DNA from 3 places in the Actinomadura sp. 3N508 genome. Region 3 is predicted to be linked to each of the others. Evidence: predicted binding sites of a transcription regulator. Region 3 holds the regulator's gene; each other region holds the start of a gene.
What was found. Region 3 encodes HrcA, which represses chaperone genes, less so after heat shock. Its sites were predicted from a motif close to TTGGCACTCTCNNNNNGAGAGTGCCAA; they were not measured.

Region 1: groL (chaperonin GroEL) is a predicted target of HrcA. The motif match lies at 2,310-2,336, and genes of this name have one in related genera.
Region 2: groES (co-chaperone GroES) is a predicted target of HrcA. The motif match lies at 4,037-4,063, and genes of this name have one in related genera.

What each region holds. Positions count from the first base shown of each region.
Region 1 is NZ_JBIRAX010000011.1:326,397-332,079, forward strand. It holds gene ACH34S_RS33760 (cation diffusion facilitator family transporter) at 1-236, shown strand, start outside; SAM riboswitch class I at 334-475, shown strand; gene thrC (threonine synthase) at 492-1,736, shown strand; gene ACH34S_RS33770 (MoaD/ThiS family protein) at 1,748-2,026, shown strand; gene groL (chaperonin GroEL) at 2,466-4,094, shown strand; gene ACH34S_RS33780 (phospholipid scramblase-related protein) at 4,316-4,912, shown strand; gene ACH34S_RS33785 (phospholipid scramblase-related protein) at 5,268-5,683, shown strand, end outside.
Region 2 is NZ_JBIRAX010000001.1:1,097,214-1,102,896, reverse strand. It holds gene ACH34S_RS05000 (phosphotransferase family protein) at 1-41, opposite strand, end outside; gene ACH34S_RS04995 (hypothetical protein) at 372-2,021, opposite strand; gene ACH34S_RS04990 (SAM-dependent methyltransferase) at 2,652-3,869, opposite strand; gene groES (co-chaperone GroES) at 4,185-4,496, shown strand; gene groL (chaperonin GroEL) at 4,582-5,683, shown strand, end outside.
Region 3 is NZ_JBIRAX010000008.1:363,353-369,035, forward strand. It holds gene hemW (radical SAM family heme chaperone HemW) at 1-1,071, shown strand, start outside; gene ACH34S_RS28150 (DUF3097 domain-containing protein) at 1,084-1,899, opposite strand; gene hrcA (heat-inducible transcriptional repressor HrcA) at 2,197-3,210, shown strand; gene dnaJ (molecular chaperone DnaJ) at 3,211-4,347, shown strand; gene ACH34S_RS28165 (16S rRNA (uracil(1498)-N(3))-methyltransferase) at 4,450-5,184, shown strand; gene ACH34S_RS28170 (hypothetical protein) at 5,237-5,683, opposite strand, start outside.

The DNA.
Region 1 (5,683 bases), on a different contig from region 3:
CCGGGGCGCCCGGCGTGACCGGCGTGGACGAACTGCTCACCATGCATTTCGGCCCCGAGCAGATCCTCGTCGCCGCCAAGGTGCACTTCTCCGACGACATCAGCGCCGACCAGGCAGAGGACGTCGCCGGGGACATCGACCGGCGGCTCAGGGAGCGGATTCCGTCCGTCCGCCACGTGTTCCTGGACCCGACCCAGCACCCGGACGCACGCGTGATCAAGAAGGCGGCCGGGTAACGTCTCACTCGACGGACCCACCTGTCTGGCATACGGTCAGATCAGGTAAAGTCACGCATACGAGCACTAAGCGGCTCGTGCGTTCACAACTGAATATCGCTCATCCAGAGGGGTGGAGGGACCGGCCCGACGAAGCCCCGGCAACCACCCGGCTCAGGCGCGCTCGCGATCCTGCGAGGCCGGCCGGGAGATGGTGCCAACTCCGGCCTGCGACCAAGGTGGCGCAGGAAAGATGGGAAGAAAGGCCTCGCTCTCATGGCCATCACGCCTGCCGCAGACCTCGGACCGGCCACCGGCCTCAGCTGCCGCGAGTGCGGCGCGGCCCGCGATCTCGGGCCTCACTACGCCTGTGAAGAGTGTTTCGGCCCCCTGGAGATCGCCTACGACTTCGGGGGAGTCACGCGCGCGAGCATCGAGTCCGGTCCGCGCAACATCTGGCGCTACAAGGGCCTGCTGCCCGTCCCGTCCTCCATCACGGAGACACCCAACACCGAGCCCGGCTTCACCCGCCTGGTCCGCGCCGACAACCTCGCCGAGAGCCTCGGCCTGCAGAGTCTCTGGGTGAAGGACGACAGCGGCAACCCGACCCACTCGTTCAAGGACCGCGTCGTCGCCGTGGCGCTCGCCGCCGCCCGCGAGCTCGGCTTCAAGGTGCTGGCCTGCCCGTCCACCGGCAACCTCGCCAACGCCGTCGCCGCCGCGGCGGCCCGCGCCGGGATCCGCAGCGCCGTGTTCGTCCCGTCGAACCTCGAAGCGCAGAAGATCATCACGACCGCGGTCTACGGCGGGACGTTCGTCACCGTCGACGGCAACTACGACGACGTCAACCGCCTCGCCTCCGAGATCGCCGGGGAGCAGGACGACTGGGCGTTCGTCAACGTCAACGTCCGGCCCTACTACGCGGAGGGCTCCAAGACCCTCGGCTACGAGATCGCCGAGCAGCTCGGCTGGCGGCTGCCGGACCAGATCGTCGTCCCGGTCGCGTCCGGCTCCCAGCTCACCAAGATCGACAAGGCCTTCCAGGAACTGATCAAGCTGAACCTCGTCGAGGACAAGCCCTACCGGGTCTTCGGCGCCCAGGCCACCGGCTGCGCCCCGGTCGCCGACGCCTTCAAGGCGGGCCACGACGTGATCCGCCCGGTGAAGCCCGACACGATCGCCAAGTCCCTCGCGATCGGCAACCCCGCCGACGGCCCGTACGTCCTGGACGTCACCCGCCGCACCAACGGCTCCGTCGAGGACGTCAGCGACGCCGAGGTGGTCGAGGGCATCCGCCTCCTCGCCCGCACCGAGGGCATCTTCGGCGAGACCGCGGGCGGCGTCACCGTCGCGACCCTCCGCAAGCTGATCGCCTCCGGGGCCCTCGACCCGTCCGCCGAAACCGTGATCATCAACTCCGGGGACGGCCTGAAGACCCTGGACGCCGTCGCACCCGTCGTCGCGCCGTCCGCGAACATCGCACCGTCCCTGGAAGCGTTCCGCGCCGCGGGCCTCGCCTGAAAAGGAGCACCATGAGCAGCGTGTCCGTCCGTATCCCGACGATCCTGCGGACCTACACCGGCGGCGAATCGGAGGTGAAGGCCGAGGGCGCCACCCTGCGCGCGGTCGTCGCCGACCTGGAGGCCAGCTACACCGGCATCTCCGCCCGCATCCTCGACGACGCCGGCAAGATCCGCCGCTTCGTCAACGTCTACGTCGGCGACGAGGACGTCCGCTTCGCCGACGGCCTCGACACCCCGACCCCCGACGGCGCCCAGATCTCGATCATCCCCGCCGTAGCCGGCGGCTGACACCGAAACCCCGGCCCCGACACTTCCTCGGGGCCGGGTTTTGCGTTCGCCCACCGCCGTAGCGCCGCGACGCTCCCGAACCCGCCCAAACCGCCACGCCCCTCGCCACGCGGCGCACCGACTTGCGCCACCCATACCCCTCGCTCCGGCACAGCCGCACACCCCTGACGTCGCCGAGCACGGCTCCGACGCAGGTGAGAACGGGTTGGGTCAGCCCGGTGACGGTTCCGCCAACGACGATGCGCATTGCTTGCACTCGGCAGGGTAGAGTGCTAAAAAACGGTTGGCACTCTGCTGTGGGGAGTGACAACTTCACAGTCTGGGTCGGGGCGATGAGGCCCCAGTTCGGCGACGGAATGGCAGTCGTCGGCGGGGGCCGTCCGTCGCGGGCGTCGGCTCGATCCGTCTAAGCCACCTTGTTCCGGGAGGACTGGAGCCTATGGCTGCAAAGATGATCGCGTTCGACGAGGAGGCCCGCCGCGGTCTTGAGCGCGGCATGAACCAGCTCGCCGACGCCGTCAAGGTGACCCTTGGTCCCAAGGGCCGCAACGTCGTGCTGGAGAAGAAGTGGGGCGCCCCCACGATCACGAACGACGGTGTGTCGATCGCCAAGGAGATCGAGCTCGAGGACCCGTGGGAGAAGATCGGCGCCGAGCTCGTCAAGGAAGTCGCCAAGAAGACCGACGACGTCGCGGGTGACGGCACCACCACCGCCACCGTCCTGGCCCAGGCGCTCGTGCGCGAGGGCCTGCGGAACGTGGCGGCCGGCGCCAACCCGATGTCGCTGAAGCGCGGCATCGAGTCCGCGGTCGAGCGGGTGAGCGAGGAGCTGTCCAAGCTCGCCAAGGACGTGGAGACCAAGGAGCAGATCGCCTCCACGGCCTCCATCTCCGCCGGCGACCCGCAGATCGGCGAGATGATCGCCGAGGCGATGGACAAGGTCGGCAAGGAAGGCGTCATCACGGTCGAGGAGAGCCAGACCTTCGGTCTGGAGCTCGAGCTCACCGAGGGGATGCGCTTCGACAAGGGCTACATCTCGCACTACTTCGTGACCGACCCCGAGCGGATGGAGGCGGTCCTCGAAGACCCGTACATCCTGATCGTTCAGGGCAAGGTGTCGGCCAACAAGGACCTGCTGCCCGTCCTCGAGGGCGTCATGCAGTCCGGCAAGCCGCTGCTGATCATCGCGGAGGACGTCGAGGGCGAGGCCCTGGCCACCCTGGTCGTCAACAAGATCCGCGGGATCTTCAAGTCCGTGGCCGTGAAGGCCCCGGGCTTCGGCGACCGCCGCAAGGCCATGCTGGGCGACATCGCCACGCTGACCGGCGGCCAGGTCATCAGCGAGGACGTCGGCCTCAAGCTGGAGAACACCACGGTCGACATGCTCGGCCGGGCGCGCAAGATCGTCATCGCCAAGGACGAGACCACCATCGTGGACGGCGCCGGTGACGCCAACGAGATCGCGGGCCGGGTCAACCAGATCCGCACCGAGATCGACAACACCGACTCCGACTACGACCGCGAGAAGCTCCAGGAGCGCCTGGCCAAGCTCGCGGGCGGTGTCGCGGTGATCAAGGCCGGTGCCGCGACCGAGGTGGAGCTCAAGGAGCGCAAGCACCGCATCGAGGACGCCGTCCGCAACGCGAAGGCCGCGGTCGAGGAGGGCATCGTCCCCGGTGGTGGCGTGGCGCTGCTGCAGGCCGGCACCAAGGCGTTCGACAAGCTGGAGCTCACCGGCGACGAGGCCACCGGCGCGAACATCGTCAAGCGCGCTCTGGAGGAGCCGCTGAAGCAGATCGCCGTGAACGCCGGCCTTGAGGGCGGCGTCGTGGTGGAGCGGGTCCGCAACCTGACCCCGGGTGAGGGCCTCAACGCCGCGACCGGCGAGTACACCAACATGTTCGAGGCGGGGATTCTCGACCCGGCCAAGGTGACCCGGTCCGCGCTGCAGAACGCGTCGTCGATCGCCGCGCTGTTCCTGACCACCGAGGCGGTCATCGCCGAGAAGCCGGAGAAGAACCCGGCCCCGGCGGGCGGCATGCCCGACGCCGGCGGCATGGACTTCTGATCCGACCCGATCAGGTCCTGGCGTCCGACTCGGCACGCATCCGAAGGGACGGTCCCGCACGGGGCCGTCCCTTCGGCATTCGCGCATTCCGCCGCGCGGCCAGGCGAACCTGCGTGGACGCTCACACGTCCCACAAGATGATCAGGGCGTTCGGCCCGGTGCCGGGGGCGGCGCAGTCCCGGACCGGACGCCCCCGCAGCAGCACAGCGTTAAGGGGACATGTGAGCGATCTCTTCAGTTCTCCCGTGCTCAGGATCGACCAGCCGCGACGAGTCCCTTCCGCGAAGTCCCAGTACAAGGTGTTCGACGCGGGCGGCGTCCTGGTGGCCAGGGCCGAAGAGCGCGAGGTGTCGCTCCGGCGCCAGGCGTGGCGGGCGGTCATGCTCGACGGCGGCGGCCAGCGGACCGTCCAGGTCGAGGACGCCCGGGGCACACCGGTACTGGCGATCGAACGCCCGAAGAACGCCCGCTCGACCTGGGTCAGCACACCGGACGGCGTCCTGCACGGCTCGATCCGGCAGGACCGCTACCAATGGCTGTATCAGCTGCTCAACGCGGCGGAACAGCCTGTCGGGCGCCTGGAGGGCAACAGGCTCGCCCGCAAGTTCAAAGTGCTCGACACCGCCGGAACCCACGTCGCGCAGGTGGACAAGAAGTGGAAGGGCGCGGCGACAGAACTGCTCACCACCGCGGACCGGTACGCGGTGACGTTCTTCCACAGCCCGCCCGACCCGCTGCGCATTCTCGTCATAGCGGCACCGATCGCCCTCGACCTGATCCTCTACGAAGGCAAGAGCGTCCCCGACGTCTTCGCCTGATGACCCCGAAACCCCATGACGCACGACCACCGGAGGCGACCCGCGCCAGGGACACGCAGGCGGGCAACCGGCTGCCAGGGGGTGAAAAGCAACCGTCATCGGACGTGCCCGTGGACGGCGGCGCATTCCCGCGGACACAAGTCGGTTCCCCTGACGGCACACTCACAACCGCCTGCCGCAGGTCAACCGGGCGACCGGCCTCCGCCGAGGCCGGCCGACCCCGGAATGTGCTTCCACTGAGGGGCCGGGCTTGGCAGGATCGCCGGTTGGACGGAGTGGCGCGCCCGCAAGTGCCGACGCGCCGCCGGGACGTGAACAGAAGGTCGCCTGAGCGGCCGATGAGACGGGAGAACGCGTGAACGAAGTGTTCAGCTCCTCGGTGCTCAAGGTCGAACAGCCTCGGCGGGGCCCGTTCGCCAAATCGAGGTACAGGGTGCTCGACCGCGATGGCATCGTCCTCGCCGTCGCGGCCCCAACCGACGACCAGGGACGCGCCGACATGCGGGGCGTGCTCGCCGGCAAATCGAACCTCGACGCCCGGGCCGTCGTGCTGACGACCCCCGACGGAGCTCCCGTCCTGATCATCGACAAGCAGCGGGGACGGGAATACACCGAGATCCTCAACCCGGACGGCGACGCCTTCGGCTCGTTCGTCACCGAACGGGTCGGGCGCCGCTATGTCGTCTACGACGGCGAAGGAACCCTGATCGGCGCCGTCTCGGTCGACGTGCCCCGGAACAATTTCGAGGTGACCGACACCGACGGCTCCAA
Region 2 (5,683 bases), on a different contig from region 3:
GTCGGCAGGACGGCAGCCGGTGTGCGAGTCACCTGATCCATGAAAACGGATTCCGAAGGGTATTGGGAGTGATTTTGCGAAGACGGAACGTAACAAGATGCACGTCATCGCGGTGCTTTGGCGGAGCACCTCCGGTCATTACGGCGGTTGGCCGGACAAACGTCGCGCATTCCGGTGGGTATCCGAATACCCCCCGGAGCGGGCCCGATGGGAATGGCAAAAGATCGGGTGGGGCCACCGCCCGTGGCGGCCCCACCCGATCGATGTCGCAACGGCTACCGCTCAGTGTCTTTCTGGGGGGCGACCCCCAGACCCCCGAAGGGGACTGACCGGCCTCCTTCGCTCCGCCGGCGCTCCGCGAAGAAGACCGGTCAGTCCTTGGACTCTCGGCGCGGGCGCAATAGCGCCTCGGCGAGGGCGAGCATCGTCTCCTCCAGATTGGACAGGCGCTTGAGCACGTCCTCGTGCACGGCGTTGACCTGCTTGGAGACGTCGTCGTGGACGCCGTCGACCTTCCGGCCGACCTTGTCCTCGACGTGCGAGAAGCGCTTGGCGAAATCGGCCTGCGCGGCGTCGGCGCGGCGGACGGCCTCGTCCTGCATGCCCTCCACGCGCCGGGCCAGCTCTTCGTGGACGCCGCCGACGTGCCGGGTGACGTCCTCCTGCATGTTGCCGACCTGCTTGGCGACGTCCTCGTGGATGGCGCCGACCTGCCGGGTGACGTCGGTGTGGATGTCGCCGATCCGCTTGCCGAAGTCGTCGTGGACGCCGCTGATCTGCCGCGACACCTCCGTGTGCACGGACTCGACCTGCTTGGTGACGTCGGCGTGCACCGACTCGACGCGGCGGGACACGATCTCGACCTGCGTGGTGAACTCCTCCAGTGCCCCGTCGACCCGCTTGGCGACGTTGTCGTGGATGCCCTCGACGCGTTTGCGGACGTCGTCGTGCACGTCCTCGAACCGGCGGGAGAACTCGTCCATGCGCTTGGCGACGTCGCCGTAGGCCGCCTCGGCGATCTGCGCCATCGACGCCCTGATCTCGTCGCGGTCCGGCCGGGCGCGCAGCTCCTCGACCAGCGGGACGACGGCCTCGGCGAGGTGCTTCTCCAGCGCGTCGAAGCGGTCGCCGTGGTCGGCCGGGGCGCGCTGGACGAGCTCGCCCAGCAGCCGGTGCACCTCGGCGATCTCCAGCGTGGCCGGGAGCCGGGTGATCCGCTCGCCGACGCCGTCGATGCGGCCGTCGATGCCCTCGAACCTGCCGTCCAGGCCCTCCAGCTTGCCGGACACCCCTTCGAGGCGGCCGTCGACGCCGTCCAGCCGCCCGTCGAGCCCGTCGAGCCGGCCGCCGACGCCCTCGACCCGGCCGTTGACCGCCTCCAGGCCCTGCTCCATCCGCTCGGCCATCTCGCCGAGCGCCTGGTCGACCCGCGCGGTGACGGCGTTGATCGAGTGCTCGAGCCGCTCGGACCGGTGGCCGAGCTCCGCCAGCGACTTGTCGAGCCGGTTGAACCGGACGGACGCGGCCTCCATGCTGCCCTGGAGCTTGTCGAGCCGCTTGGTCATCTCGTCCATGCGCTGCGACGCCTGCTGCGTGGCGTCGGCGATCTGCTGCGCGGAGTCGAGGACGGCCTGGATGCGGGTCAGGCCCTCGTCGACGTTCTCGGCGACGACACCGACGTCGGCCCACAGCGCGGGCAGTTCGGCGACGGGTTTGACCCGCTCGCCGAACGCCTCGAGGTGCTCGGCCAGCCCCTCGATCCACTCCGGGGGCTTGCCCGCCATCTCGTCCATCTGCCCGCGGACGCTGTCGAGTTGCCCGGTCAGCCCGCTCAGCTCCCGCTCGCGGACCTCACGGAGCAGCCACTCCATCCCTTCCAGCCGCTGCCGAATCTCGTCGAGGACCTGACCCTGTGAGCGCTGTTCATAGACGTGGTCCTGCGCCGCACGGGCGAGCAACTCCCGCATCCGATCCGAGACCGGTTGACCCCCCGTCTGCAGGAAGTTGTGATTCGTTTCCACCCGATGCTCCTTCGTGTGCCGGCGCGACGAAATGACGCACGGCAATGAATCTCTGGAGCCGCCACTGTAGTGCTTACGGGGGGTCCCTATAACGGGGAGCAGAGAACATTGTGAGTTCTGTGTAATGTGCCTGTTACCCGGCTGGGGCGAATAGCGAGAGTTCTCCGGCAGCTAGGCATTTTACCGCTTTGTGCCAATCGTGCTGATTGTGGCGATGAGTGAGCCGGGCGGGCCTGGCGCGGGCCGTCTCGGGCCAGCGTTCTGTCCGTACATCTCGTCCGACATGGGCAGTTGGCGGACGGCACTCGCATACGGCCTCGGCGACACGTGTCAGCGGAATGTCATACCGTTCCGGCGGGCTCAGGCCATTTCGGTGGCGTATTCGGGAGCGCCGAAGCCCCCGCCGCCGAACCCGGCTTGGTGTTTTCCGTCCGCCCCGACCCGGCGCGTCGATTTGCATGCGCTGTTACGGCCTTGCCGGGCGCCCGCAATCGCCGGTGAAGCGATACCGGAAAGGGACGATGATTTGCCCGGACGTTGCGCGTCGCCCGGTCTCGCTTGGCGCGACCGGACGGCGGGAAGATCTTTGGACTCGATCGCCGCCGCGCACCGCTCCGGGCGGGTCCCAGGTCACCGGACGGGACGTGTGAGGAGCGCGACCGGGTCCCGCCCGACACGGGTCACCACGAGCGTCAGCTCCGCCGCCGGGCCGCGCGGCGTGCGGCGGCCGCCGAAGCCGAGGTCGCGGCGCAGCCGGTCGACGTCGACCGCCGAGCCGCGCTTCTTCACGGTGAGCACGCCGACGCCTCGCCGCCGCACCTCCGCGCGCAGGCGCTTGACCGAGAACGGCAGCACGTCCTCTATCTCGTACGCGGACGCGAACGGCGTCGGGCGCAGCTCGTCGGACGTGACGTACGCGATGCGCGGGTCCGCGAGCCCTCCGTCGACCAGCGCCGCGACCTCACCGACGAGATGGGCGCGGATCACGGCCCCATCAGGCTCGTACAGATAGCGGCCCCAGGCGCGGACGTCCGGTTCGCCCAGCCCCTGCGGGGTGAGCGTCGACACCTGCGCATCGCCGTCGGACGAGAGCAGCGTGGCCCGCCGACCAACGTCCCCGGCGAGGTCGCCTAGCCACAGGGCCGCTTCCTTGACGTCTCCGCCCACGGAGACCCACTCGGCCTCTGCCCCGTCTGGGACGGCCTCGTGCGGAATGCCAGGGGCGACCTTCACGCATGCCCCCGGCGCCCGAGAGCCCTTGTCCAGGACGACGTCCAGCGGCGGCTCATACGCGCGAGGATCGAAAACCCTGCCTCGTGCCGTGCGCCGTCCAGGATCGGCGAAGACGGCATCGAACCCGTCCACCTCTCCCTTGGTCGCATCACCCACGCGTACAGAGGCGAGACCGTCCAGCCCAAGGGAGGCCACGTTCGCCAGCGCCACCTCAGCCGTCAGCGGGTCGAGTTCCACACCTTCCCCGACCAGGCCCAAGCGCGCGCGTGCGATGAGGTCGGCGCCTATCCCGCACCCCAGTTCCAGCACACGCGCGCCAGGCAGACGGTCAGCGAACCGTCGCGCGCGATGCGACGCCACACTCGCCCGTGTCGACTGCTCCAGCCCCGCCTGGGTGAAGTACATGCGATCGGCGTCGTCGCCGAACTTCGCCCGCGCCCGCATGCGCAACCGCACCTGCGTGAGCGCGGCGGCGACGAGCGCCGGATCGTGCCGTTCGCGGAGCCGGGACGCCGCCGCGAGCAGACCGTCCTCGCTCACGTCCAGCCCCGCCGCCTCGCCGAGCAGCGCCTGACCGGACGGGCCGAGCAGAGCCCGGAACGACGCGATGTCCATGGAAGGACGTTAGCGGCGCACGCGGACGGGCAGGGGAGGGCCAGCGGTGACCCCTGTTCGGCCAGTTGGCGGCACGTGAAGTTAGCCTGCGGTGAACACGGGCAAACGGCTCCCGGCCTCCCCGTGTCCGTGTTGACTGCTTACCGGCCACGGCATAGTCTCCATGACTGGCACTCTCCGAGGGAGAGTGCCAACAACAGCGACGAAGGTCGGTCTGGCACCCGCGACGACAGGCCGGTCCAGGGTCGCCTCTTCTGTCACATGTGCTGGCCGGCCCGCCATGGCCGGCCGAGGACCAATCGAAGGGGAGGTCAGATCGTGACGACCGCCACCAAGGTTGTTCTCAAGCCGCTTGAGGACCGTATCGTCGTCCAGCCGCTTGAGGCCGAGACCACCACCGCGTCGGGCCTGGTGATCCCGGACACCGCGAAGGAGAAGCCCCAGGAGGGGACCGTCATCGCGGTTGGCCCGGGCCGGGTCGACGACAAGGGCGAGCGCGTGCCCGTCGACGTCAAGGTCGGCGAGGTCGTGCTTTACAGCAAGTACGGCGGCACCGAGGTCAAGTACAACAACGAGGAGTACCTCGTCCTCTCGGCCCGCGACGTGCTCGCGGTCATCGAGAAGTAATCACCGAGAACGTGATGCACCCGCCCCGGTCGGCGCCGCCTTCGGCGGGCCGGTCGGGGCGGATCGCGTAAAGAGGAGTATCCGCATGGCGAAGATCCTGGAGTTCGAGGAGGACGCTCGCCGGGCTCTTGAGCGCGGCGTCAACGCTCTCGCGGACGCCGTCAAGGTGACGATCGGCCCGCGCGGCCGCAACGTCGTCATCGACAAGAAGTTCGGCGCGCCGACGATCACCAACGACGGCGTCACCATCGCCCGCGAGGTCGAGCTGGAGGACCCCTACGAGAACCTCGGGGCCCAGCTCGCCAAGGAAGTGGCGACCAAGACCAACGACATCGCGGGCGACGGCACCACCACGGCGACCGTCCTCGCGCAGGCGATGGTCCGGGAGGGCACCCGCAACGTGGCGGCCGGCGCGTCGCCGCTCGCGCTCAAGCGCGGCATCGACGCCGCCGCCCAGTACGTGTCCGACCAGCTGCTCAAGTCGGCCCGCGAGATCGTCGAGAAGGACGAGATCGCGCACGTCGCGACCATCTCCGCGCAGGACCCGAAGATCGGCGAGCTGATCGCGGAGGCGTTCGAGAAGGTCGGCAAGGACGGCGTCATCACCGTCGAAGAGGCCCACACGATGGGCCTGGAGCTGGAGTTCACCGAGGGCCTCCAGTTCGACAAGGGCTACCTGTCGCCGCACATGGTGACCGACCCCGAGCGCATGGAGGCCGTCCTGGAGGACGCCTACGTGCTCATCGTGGACGGCAAGATCTCCAACGTGCAGGAGTTCCTGCCGCTGGCCGAGAAGGTCGCCCAGACCAAGAAGCCGCTGCTCGTGGTGGCCGAGGACGTCGAGGGCGAGGCGCTGGCCCTGCTCGTCGCCAACAAGATCCGCGGGACGTTCCTGTCCGTCGGGGTGAAGGCGCCGGGCTTCGGCGACCGCCGCAAGGCGATGCTGGGCGACATGGCCACCCTCACCGGCGGCCAGGTCGTCAGCGAGGCCATCGGCCTCAAGCTCGACTCCATCGGCCTGGAAGACCTCGGCCGCGCCCGCCGCATCACCGTCACCAAGGACGCCACCACCATCGTCGACGGTGAGGGCGCCGCGGACGACATCACCGCCCGGATCAACCAGATCAAGGTCGAGATCGAGAACTCCGACTCCGACTGGGACCGGGAGAAGCTGCAGGAGCGCCTCG
Region 3 (5,683 bases):
GATTTCAACACCTACACGGCGACGGAGCTTGGGCCGGGGGCGAGCCGCGACTCCTACGCCGACACCGCCATCGCAGAAGTCCGGATGGCCCGCCGAGTGCTGGGCGACACGGACCTGCCCGTCGAGACGGTCTTCGTGGGCGGAGGCACCCCGACCCTTCTGCCGCCGGATGATCTGGGGCGCGTCCTGGACGCGATCGACGCCGAATTCGGCCTCTCGCCAGGCGCGGAGGTAACGACCGAAGCGAATCCCGAGTCGGTGGACGAAAGGTACGTCGCGAGGCTGCGGGAAGTCGGTTTCACGCGCGTCTCGTACGGCATGCAGAGCGCGCGCGAGCACGTCCTGGCCGTCCTGGAGCGTGCTCATACGCCGGGACGCGTCCCGCAAGTAGTCGACTGGACGCGCAAGGCAGGCTTCGAGCACATCAACCTGGACCTCATCTACGGCACCCCAGGCGAAACCGACGACGACTGGCGAGCCTCCCTGGAAGCCGCCCTGAAAGCCGAGCCAGACCATGTGTCGGCGTACGCGCTCATCGTCGAGGACGGCACGCGCCTGGCGGCCCAGGTGCGAAGGGGTGAGCTGACGGCCCCCGACGACGACGCCATGGCCGACCGCTACCTGATCGCCGACGAAACGCTGACCGCCCACGGCCTGCACTGGTACGAGATCTCCAACTGGGCCACCGATTCCAGCGCCGCCTGCCGCCACAACATGCTGTATTGGACCGGCGCCGACTGGTGGGGCATCGGGCCGGGCGCGCACAGCCACGTCGGCGGGACCCGCTGGTGGAACGTCAAACACCCGGCCGCCTATGCGTCCCGCCTAGCGGAAGGCGCAAGCCCCGCGCACGCCAGGGAGGTCCTGGACGACGACGACCGGCGCATCGAGCGGATCATGCTCGAACTCCGCCTCGCCCAGGGCTGCCCCACCGACCTGCTGGACGACAAGGCCGCCCGCAAGGCGATCGACGACGGCCTCCTAGACCCGGCCCCCTACGAGAAGGGCCGCGCGGTCCTCACTCAGCAAGGCCGCCTCCTGGCCGACGCCGTGGTCCGCGACCTGACCTGAGGAACCCCTGGGTCAACACGTGACGAAGTCGATGAGTTCTTCTACGCGGCCTAGGAGAGCGGGCTCCAGGTCTGTGTAGTTGTTGACCGAGCCCAGGATGCGTTTCCAGGCCGCGCCCGTGTCGTCGCCCCAGCCGAGTTCGGCGATGACGCCTTCCTTCCAGGGGATGCCGCGGGGGATGCGCGGCCAGGCGCGGATGCCCACGCAGGCGGGCTTGACCGCCTCCCAGATGTCGATGAACGGGTGCCCTGTGACGAGGACGTGCGGCGAGGAGATCTGCGCGGCGATCCGGGACTCCTTGGAGCCGTCCACGAGATGGTCGACGAGCACGCCGAGGCGGCGGTCGCCGTCCGGCTCGAACTCCTCGACGATGGCGGGCAGGTCGTCCACCCCTTCGAGGTACTCCACGACGACGCCCTCGACCCGCAGATCATGGCCCCAGATCTTCTCGACCAGCTCCGCGTCGTGGACGCCCTCCACGTAGATCCGGCTCTCCTTGGCCACCTTCGCCCGCAGCCCCCGGACGGCGATGGAACCCGACGCCGACCGCGCCGGCCGCCCGCTCGGCGCCGCGCTGGGCCGGACGAGCGTGACGGGCTTGCCGTCGATCAGGAAACCGGACTTGGTCAGCGGGAACACGCGCCGCTTGCCGAACCGGTCCTCCAGAGTGACGCCGAACTTGTCGCAGCCGACGACGGCGCCGCAGAAACCGCTGTCGGGGTCCTCGGCGACCAGGCCCGGCTCGGCCGGGACCTCGGGGATCTGGCCCTTGCGGGGCCTGCGCCAGTCGCCGGCCAGCACATCGTTTCCGTAGTTCTTACTGCGCACGGGTCCGCACATTAACCCGGCGGGACGTCCGTAAGGCGTCGCCCCTCTTCCTTCGGCGTGGCGCGTGCCTCGACCCGGGGAGCCGGACGGGACCTCCGGACGGTCCTCCGGGGGCGGGGCGGGCGCGTCCTACAGGAATGGGAGCCTGTGTCCGGAACGGATAGGATCGCGCCGCCGTGCGCCGAGTCCGCGCGGACACTCCAGACCGGGGCTCCGGGCCGTACAATTGGCACTCGGGAGTATGGAGTGCCAGCGGCGCGCGGCGCCGGGCCCCGGCGGTACGAAGGAGGTGACCAGGTGCTGGACGACCGGAAGCTCGCCGTCCTGCGCGCCATCGTGGAAGACTTCGTCTCCACCAACGAGCCGGTGGGCTCGAAGGCGCTCGCGGACCGGCACAACCTCGGCGTGTCCCCGGCCACCATCCGCAACGACATGGCGGTGCTGGAGGAGCAGGGGTACATCACCCAGCCGCACACCAGCGCCGGACGCGTCCCCACCGACAAGGGCTACCGGCTGTTCGTCGACCGGCTGTCCACGATCAAGCCGCTGTCGATCGCCGAGCGCCGCGCGATCGAGACGTTCCTGTCCGGCGCGTACGACCTCGACGACGTCGTCGGCCGGACGGTGCGCCTTCTCGCGCAGCTCACCCGGCAGGTCGCCGTCGTGCAGTACCCGTCGCTGACGCGCTCGTCGGTGCGGCACGTCGAGCTGGTCCCGGTCGCGGAGGGGCGGCTGCTGCTCGTCCTGATCACCAACACCGGGCGGGTCGAGCAGCGGGTGATCGAGGCGGGCGGCTCGGTGTCGGAGGAATCAATCGGGCACCTGCGGGCGTTGCTCAACACGTGCCTCGACGGGCTCGGCCTCGGCGACGTCCCCACCGCGGTGGCGGACCTGCCCGACAAGGTGGGCGCCGACGAGCGTCCGCTCGCCGCGGCGGTGCTGTCGGTGCTGCTGGAGACCCTCGTCGAGAAGCACGAAGAGAAGATCGTCTTCGCGGGTGCGGCCAACCTCGCCGCGGTGGACTTCTCGCAGAGCCTGAGGGAGGTGCTCGTGGCGCTCGAAGAGCAGGTGGTGCTGATGCGGCTGCTCGGCGAGACCGGCGACTCCTCTAAAGTTACGGTGCGGATCGGCACCGAGAACCCCGATCTGGGGCTCCGGTCGACCTCGGTCGTCGCCGCCGACTACGGCGTGGGCGACCTCACCCTGGCCCGGCTTGGAGTGCTCGGGCCTACACGCATGGATTACCCCAGCACGATGGGAGCGGTACGGGCAGTGGCACGCTACGTGGGACAGATCCTGGCGGGGTCGTAAGTGGCCAACGACTACTACGCGACCCTGGGCGTCCGGCGGGACGCCAGCGCCGACGAGGTCAAGAGGGCCTATCGCCGGCTCGCGCGGGAACTCCACCCGGACGTCAACCCGGATCCGGAGACCCAGGACAGGTTCAAGGAGATCACCCAGGCCTACGAGGTGCTCTCCGACCCGAAGAAGCGCGAGATGTACGACCTGGGCGCCGACCCGTTCGCGCCCGGCGGCGGGGCGGGCGGCGCCGGCGGCTTCGGCGGCGCCGGGTTCCCGTTCAGCGACATCATGGACGCGTTCTTCGGCACCGCGACGTCCCGGGGCCCCCGGACCCGGGCCCGGCGCGGCCGGAACGCGACGCTGCCGGTGGAGCTCGACCTCGGCGAGACCGCCTTCGGCACGACCCGCGAGCTGTCCATCGACACCGCCGTGGTCTGCACCGGCTGCGAGGGGTCGGGCTGCGCGCCCGGCACCCACCCGGACACGTGCGAGACGTGCCACGGGCGCGGCGAGGTGCAGCAGGTCCAGCGCTCGTTCCTCGGCCAGGTCATGACGGCCCGGCCCTGCCCGGCGTGCGGCGGGTTCGGCTCGGTGATCCGCAACCCGTGCACCGAGTGCTCGGGCGACGGCCGCGTCCGCACCCGCCGGACCGTCAAGGTCAAGATCCCGGCGGGCGTGGAGAACGGCATCCACATCCAGCTCGCCGGGGAGGGCGAGGTCGGTCCCGGCGGCGGCCCGCCCGGCGACCTGTTCCTGCAGATCGTGGAGAAGCCGCACCCGATCTTCGAGCGGGAGGGCGACGACCTGCACTGCACGGTCGAGATCCCGATGACCGCGGCGGCGCTCGGCACCAGCGTCACGATCGAGACCCTGGACGCCGCCGAGAGCGTCGACATCAAGCCCGGCACGCAGTCCGGGCAGGTGATCACGCTGTACAACCGGGGCGTCCGGCACCTCAACGAGAGCGGCCGCGGCGACCTGATGATCCATGTGAACGTGGAGACGCCGAACCGGCTCGACGAGGAGCAGGAGGAGCTGCTGCGCCAGCTCGCCGCGCTGCGCGGCGAGGAGCGCCCGCCCGGCAAGTTCGCGCCGGGGCAGCGCGGCATGTTCTCCCGCCTCAAGGACGTCTTCAACCAGCACTGAAGAACGGTGGCGGCGGCCTACGAGGAAGGCCGCCGCGGCCCGTCAGCGCACGGCGACCGAACCTCAGAGCATGGCGACCAGTGACACCGACAGGGGACGCGCATGAGCCCGCCGGTCTTCCTCGCCGCGACGGACGCGCTGGAACGCTCCGGCGGCGTCGTCCTCGACGGGCCCGAAGGGCGGCACGCGGCGACCGTGCGGCGGCTGCGGGCCGGTGAGCGCGTCGACCTGACCGACGGCGCGGGCCTCCTCGCCGAATGCGTCGTCACCGATGTGGGCCGCGCGTCCCTCACCCTCGACGTGCTGGCCCGGCACCGGCAGCCGCCGCCCTCGCCGCGCATCGTGGTCGTCCAGGCGCTCCCGAAGGGCGACCGGGGCGAGCTGGCCGTCGAGACGATGACCGAGGCCGGGGTCGACGAGATCGTCCCGTGGTCGGCGGCGCGGTGCGTCACGCAGTGGCGGCCCGAACGCCGCGAGAAGGCCCTCTCACGCTGGCGCAACGCGGCTCGCGAGGCCGGCAAGCAGGCGCGCCGCAGCCGCTTCCCCGAGATCGCCGGCCTGGCGTCCACCGATGACGTGGCCGGGCGGGTCGCCGCGGCGTCGCTGGCGCTCGTCCTGCACGAGGAGGCCGACGCGCCGCTCAGCGCCGCCGAGCCGCCCGCGGAGGGCGACATCGTGGTCGTGGTCGGCCCCGAGGGCGGGATCACCGACGGCGAGCTGGACCGGCTCGCCGCAGCGGGCGGGCGCCCCACCCGGCTCGGCCCGACCGTCCTGCGCACGTCGACGGCCGGTGTCGCGGCGGCCGCGGTCCTGATGGCGGCGACCGGCCGCTGGTGACCCGCCCCGCGTCAGGGGCCTGCCGAGACCGCCGGCGGGCGGCTCGGGCCGGTCAGGGGGTGCCGGGGTTGGGGGCCTGGGCGGACTCGGTGGTGACGGTCGGCGTCGGCTCGTCGGTCGGGTCGCCCGGGTCGGTCGTCGGGGTGGTCGGCGTCGGCGACGTGGCCGGCGACTGCGACGACGACATGCCCGGGCACGGCGTCGTCGACGGCGGCGCGGGTGTCTGCTCCGCGCCCGGCGAGGCCGCCGCCGTGGGCGTGCCGGCCGGGGGCCGCGGGATGCGGCAGGCCGAGATGCCCTGCGAAGGGTCGACGCTCGGCGACGCCGACGAGCTCGGGTCGCCGGACGTGCCGGCGCCGGGCGAGGACGGGTCGGGGAACTGCGGGTCGCCGCCCGCGTCGGTGCGATCGCCGCCGCGGGGGTTCCGGTCGCCGTCGGCCGGGCCGCTGTTGCCGACCGACTGCTGGATGAGATCGATGGTCTGGGGGGCGGTCACGCC